2 regions of the Paenibacillus sp. FSL R5-0923 genome follow, and region 1 is predicted to be linked to the other one. Evidence: riboswitches for the same ligand, from Rfam matches in the RefSeq annotation. Region 1 holds a riboswitch; the other holds the start of a gene.

What was found. Region 1 has a riboswitch for cyclic di-AMP ahead of MKX35_RS08380 (TrkH family potassium uptake protein). Riboswitches for the same ligand answer to the same signal wherever they lie in the genome.
Region 2: linked by a shared signal. The riboswitch ahead of MKX35_RS07930 (alpha/beta fold hydrolase) and the one ahead of MKX35_RS08380 (TrkH family potassium uptake protein) in region 1 are both predicted to bind cyclic di-AMP.

What each region holds. Positions count from the first base shown of each region.
Region 1 is NZ_JBBPAT010000001.1:1,864,433-1,867,624, forward strand. Features, by position in the region: gene MKX35_RS08375 (CPBP family intramembrane glutamic endopeptidase) at 1-1,167, opposite strand, end outside; cyclic di-AMP (ydaO/yuaA leader) riboswitch at 1,482-1,663, shown strand; gene MKX35_RS08380 (TrkH family potassium uptake protein) at 1,798-3,093, shown strand; gene MKX35_RS08385 (potassium channel family protein) at 3,107-3,192, shown strand, end outside.
Region 2 is NZ_JBBPAT010000001.1:1,753,058-1,756,249, reverse strand. Features, by position in the region: gene selD (selenide, water dikinase SelD) at 1-645, opposite strand, end outside; gene MKX35_RS07930 (alpha/beta fold hydrolase) at 802-1,629, opposite strand; cyclic di-AMP (ydaO/yuaA leader) riboswitch at 1,718-1,902, opposite strand; gene MKX35_RS07925 (hypothetical protein) at 2,124-2,297, opposite strand; gene MKX35_RS07920 (Nif3-like dinuclear metal center hexameric protein) at 2,382-3,176, opposite strand.

The DNA of each region.
Region 1 (3,192 bases):
GGTCTGCACCCCTAGCAGCACGAATGCCCAGACGTATCCAGCCCGGATACTATCCAGAACATATTTTCCATAGCCAGGCTCTTTAGCACGAGGCCATGGGTTCATTCCCTCTTCTTTTTTCCATAGGCCGTCCCCTCCAACTAAAGAAAAATAGAGCAGGGAGGACATTAGGAGGCTATATAAGGCATAAATGATGAACATTATGACGGAAGTTATCTGAGCCTCGAGTCCTTCGCCTGAGGATTCAGGGAGCATATTATAGGTGCTGATCATCATGATTACAAAATAAGCTGAGCTTAGGAATATTCCACGCTTAAAGGAGGTATGTTCTCTTCTAAGTATGCTGTAGATGAGTGCCAGAATTCCTAAAGCTAAAGTAGGCAAACCGTAGCCGAATAAAGTAAACTTTTCCGCGAGAGAGGTCTGGTCCTTTACATAGGAGGTATGCCAGGCTGGAGCGGTGAATCCTGCTTTAAAGCTGGATACCTGTTCGCCAGTGAAATCGAAATAATAGTGTAGTAAGGATTCGCCGATCTGAACGGAACGATCTGTATACACGAGCCCGTAGTTTCCCGTATTCGATTCAATTTGTAGCTTGGCGGGATTTACATCCCATTCCTGAAGCCAGGGACGGGCAAGATTTTCTTTTTGTGCAAGTGATAAGGTAGTACCCTTGTCCTCTTCTTTTGCACTGGTGGATACATTGTTTGGTAATCCGGTACCTGATCCTTCTGCACCTTGTGTGAAAGCGACAACTGCACCAGTATACATATTGAGGTCAACAGAGATCAGTGGCTCTTGTTCCGCTGAAGGACTAAGTGTTACACGAAAGATGTCAAAAGGATATCGTTGATCCAATTTCTTTTTTGTATAGTCCTCCAAAAGCTTCTCGCGGGACATATAACCATAAAAGGAAGAGTCCGTATCGTACAGTACATTCCACTGATCGGTTGGTGCTTTGGTGTAGTTCAGCTTTTGTTCTGCGAATGATATGGCTTTGTCGCGGGCTTCCGCCTTACTGATGACAGTAGTATCTTCCCCAGCAGGGCTATTTAGCACCGAGGGAGCAATCTGAAACATAATAAATAGAATAAGACCGATAATGCCCGAGATGATGAGCCTCATGGAGAGGGCACGTTGCTGTAATGGCTGGCCAACGGGATTCATGTAACGCCTCCTTGTAAACTGACAATGTTATGTTCCATTATAGTATTAGTGCCATGATAGTTACAAAAATCATCGTATATTCTTTTTATGGGTAATAGAGATATTATAGAATAGGTAGCTGAATATATACCATGAATTTAAGGTGATTATTTCTTCATTTTTCATGAAAATCGATGCAATTGCAGGGAAAACACGGAAAAGTGATGAGAAAAGGCACTCTTAGTGGTACATCCTCTCCAAACCGCATTTTTCATATGAATCACCATTAATAGTGTCTTTGTGATTTATCGAAATAACATATATAATTTGTATGCAATTGTATATAGCCGAATTTCAGGTGAAAACGGGGGAACCATAAGAAGTAATGAAAAGATGAGTATACGCCATAGGCGTTGTCTTTATTCATCAGGGGTGAATTTCGTTCTAGGAACGAATAGGGCAGCCTGCACAGTCCGAATCCGTCAGCTAACCTCGTAGGCTAATTTACTGCAGGAACCAAGGGTAGCATTGGTTTTCCAGTGCTTTTTTTGTTGGAATTCTTTAAATTTTGATAAGAGGGTGAGCGTAGTGGCTTCACAGTTTCGCAGGGTTTCTGAATCAAAGTTCCTGAAGCTCTCTCCGCCTCAGATTATGGTGCTTGGTTTTGCATCGATCATTCTGATTGGAGCCTTGCTGCTAATGCTTCCCATTTCGAGTACCAGTGGGAATGTTGTGAGTTTTATTGATGCGTTGTTTACTGCAACATCGGCCACCTGTGTGACAGGACTTGTGGTGCTGGACACCGGTACGACATTCACCATTTTTGGGAAAACCGTAATTATGGTGCTTATCCAGGTTGGTGGCTTAGGGTTTATGACAATGGCGACCTTATTTGCCATGATGATGAAACGCAAAATTTCCTTGCGGGACAGACTGATCCTTCAGGAAGCAATGAACCAAGGCTCTATGGAGGGGATTGTTCGACTGATCCGGAGAGTACTTATTTATTCCTTGGTCATCGAAGGCTGTGCAGCGGTGCTTCTGTCCATACGCTGGGCGTTTGATATGCCACTGGGAAAGGCCATTTATTTTGGAATATTTCATGCGGTGTCTATGTTTAATAATGCTGGATTTGATATTTTCGGGGATTTCCGGAGTTTAACCGATTATGTATATGACCCGCTAGTGAACATCGTGGTGATGTTTCTGATTGTCTCTGGCGGTATTGGTTTTATTGTCATGTCGGATCTGGTGGAGTTTCGTGTCAAACGTAAATTATCTTTGCATAGCAAAGTTGTACTCTCCACCACTGCAGGGCTTATTCTTATCGGCGCTTTGGTTATTTTTATATTTGAATTTACGAATCAGCGCACACTGGGGAATTTAAATTTCGGCGGCAAAATATTATCGGCATTCTTTCAGTCGGTATCGCCCCGAACCGCTGGCGCCAATACGGTGGATATTGCCGGACTGCGGCAAGCCTCACAGTTCTTTATGGTTATTCTTATGTTTATTGGTGCATCTCCAGGATCAACAGGTGGCGGGGTCAAGACTACAACCTTTACGATTATGATTGGTGCAGTAATCGCGATGCTGCGCGGACGTGAAGATGTTGTACTGTTCCGCTACCGATTGGCGCAGGAGCGTATCTATAAAGCGTTGACGCTAACATTACTCGCTTTGCTATTGGTCCTCACGGTGTCGATGTTACTGTCCACAACAGAGGATAGTAATTTCTTAGCGATATTATTTGAGACGACCTCAGCTTTTGCCACGGTGGGACTAACCATGGGGCTGACACCTGAACTGTCTATCTTCGGCAAGATTCTGATCTGTCTGACCATGTTTGCAGGTCGGCTAGGTCCATTAACATTAGTGTATGCGCTTGGACCTAAACAGGGTAAACCATTGTATAAGCACCCAGAAGGTAAAATAATTATTGGATAGGAGTTAATCCGAAATGAAAGCACAGCAATTTGTAGTAATCGGTTTAGGCCGCTTTGGCTCAAGCCTTGCACTTGAGCTGATGGAAATGGGCTACGAGGT
Region 2 (3,192 bases), 110 kb from region 1:
TGCCGCTTTTTTATTCAGTGTAGACATGACTGTCGTAAGGCGTGTAGTTTCTTCTGGGGATAGCTGATCCTTTTTAATAGAAGTCGTTAAGATGCCCACACCGATAGGTTTAGTCAAAATCAGCTTGTCTCCTACCTGCGCACCTGCATTCGTTCTTACTTTGTCCGGGTGCACAAGGCCCGTAACGGCCAATCCAAATTTAGGCTCTTTATCGTCGATGGAATGTCCGCCCACAAGCGTTGCTCCTGCTTCCTGCACTTTATCTGCTGCACCGCGCAAAATGTCACCGAGAATGCTTTTGTCCAAAACAGAAATAGGGAAGGCCACAATATTAAGCACTGTAAGCGGCTTGCCGCCCATAGCATAAATATCACTTAACGCATTAGCTGCTGCAATTTGCCCAAAGGAATAAGGGTCATCCACGATCGGCGTGAAAAAATCAACAGTTTGCACTAACGCCAGATCATCACTTAATCGATATACCCCAGCGTCATCACTGGTATCCAGACCTACAAGTAGATCCGGATTAGGAACGGTTGGTGGTAGACTGCGAATAACCTGCATGAGATCGGCGGGACCGATTTTGCAGCCGCAGCCCCCTTTTGAAGATAATGAGGTCAATTTTATGGTTTCGGCTTGAGACATCATGACTCAGCTCCTTTAGATAGTTAATCTCGAATATCTTTAATCTTACATCAGTAGACAGCATTGTACAAAATACAGACATACAGAAGAACGCCCCGTAGCCAGTACATACTCCCCGGCTATGGGACGCCCCTCATTTCTCACTTACCACTAAGATCAACTAATCTGCTGAGTTTCCTGCTGTTTCTCCAAAAACCGCTGAAGTATAGCATTAAATTTCTCCGGCTGACACAGATTACTAGGATCTAATGCGTTAGGGATGATCACTAACTGAGCATGTGGCAGCTGAGACACCATATCCTTCATACAATTAACTCCAAATTCACTAAAGTCACCTACAATACATAAGGCGGGACGCTTAAAAGACTTTAAGCATCTAGTGTAATCCACATGGCTCGTAGCCAGCCTTTGCCGATACAATTCCCGTGGACGTTTATCGAGAAGTCCTCTTCTAATCTCGTTATAAGCCAGATTCCAGCGTTCCCGGTACATCATACGAATCGAAGGCAGTACAAGCTCACTTGGAGCGTAATACATTAACCAACTACAATAAGCAGCCATAAGCTGGATTTTACCAATTATCGTTGACGCCTGACTTCTACAAAAGCTATCCGCGACAACAATCGCTTTTACTCGCTCTGGATATTGTTTCGCAATATGTTGAACGACAAGCCCCCCATAGGCACTCCCAACAAAAACAGCCTCACGAATACCCAAATCATTTAATAGCATTATTATATCTAGACATTGGGTTTCAATAATCTCGTTTGGGGCCTGCAGTAATTCACCTGATTTGCCATTCCCCCGTAAATCACACAGAATCACTTTATATTTATCAGAAAAATACTCTAATTGTGGCTTGAACATACTATGTGTTAATCCATGTCCATGGATAAACACAACCGGAGTCCCTGTTCCATTGATTTCGTAATAGAGCGAAGTTCCATTCAGTTTAGCAATAGGCAAAGTTAACACCTCTTTCATAGATAGGTTCTACAACTATATCTGCTTTTTAACGCAGCAAAAAACCACAGAGGGATTCTCTGTGGCTATTCATCATCAAATACGCCATTCATCCTCTCTCCATACGCTTACGAGGTTAGCTGTCGGATTCGGGCAGTGAGAGTTGCCCTACCTGCATGGATGCATTTATGCACCTGGAACAGGATTCACCCCATAACTAGTACCGATTGTTACACTGGTTCCCAGTTGTTGGTTCCCCCGCTTTCCTTAACGGAAATTAAGCGGACTTCTTATGTAATTGTCAGTTATGTGATGAATCATACTCCGTGTAAGGTTTCTTGTAAAGTTGAGCCGTGGGCAAAATAATGTTGAAAGCCATGCTTTTCATTTCATATTGAGCATACACTTCGTTTTCTCTTTCTTTTACTCTTGTTTACTCAATATATCTAAAAAAAGCCTAGCGGCCATCAGAGATCAATCCCTGAACCACTCGGCTTCGTTATACAATCATATGGCTACAACAGATCGGCGTTTTTCAATGCATGCTCCCAGCTCGGAAAAAAGAACAGCGCACTTCTCATAAGATCAGGATCGCTTTGCTTCACTTGTTTTTTGCTGATCGAGCTTCCATCGGTTTGAAGCTTTTTGATACGACTTAACACTTCATCAGCCTCCAAAGGAATTTCCATTGAAACACTCCTTTCTCAGTGACCTGGTTTCCAATCATTTTCTCCATAATATGCAAATTTATTCTTCATTTCGGTTTATACGAATTAAACCAGCTGATAGACCGGTTGTTCAGCAATAAAATAAGTGGGAATCATTGGGTATTTCTGTGCCAGAACTTCAGCTAAATATTTCATTCCTGGAGCTTCACTTTCCGCATGTCCTAACATAATCAGTGCTTTTGATCTGCCTTGGTGGACAGCATCCCTCACATATTCTGGAGTTTCCCATTCGGGGCCCTCGCCAGCAATAATTAAATCAAGATTATGCTGATTAAAAAGAGGAATAGCCATCGTCCCACCTCCTCTGTAACCTACTAATATCCCCACTTGTCTGCATGTCTGGGATAGGTCTCCGGCAGCACGTACATAGGAGATGCCTAGCTTTCTTTTTATATACAGAGCCGCTTCACTTACCGTCATAGCTGGAATCGATAGGATTGTAGCAGTGGATTGCTGCTCAACCACATAGGCTGACCATTCAAGCTCTCGTAGCAAGCCCACCATGATCCCATCCGGTTGATGCCGATGCCAATAATCATGATAACGAAAAATAGCCAGTTCAGAACGCTCAATCAAACTCCGTTTCGCGCGAGACACAGGGTCAGCCTCTAACCACTTGCTCGTCTCATGATGACTGTAAAACACACCTTCATGTGTGATCAACAAATTGGCGTTCATAGCAACCGCTCGTTCCACAACATATTGCGTAGCGCAAAATGCCGTAACCATACCTGTAATCACCATTTCCGGATTCCCCGGCTTAAGAGTATCCACAGTCCCATCTATCTGTTCCATGGCTCCTATTAAATCTTCCAGAATCGTTCTAATTGTCACGCTCACTTTAATCCGCCCTTTG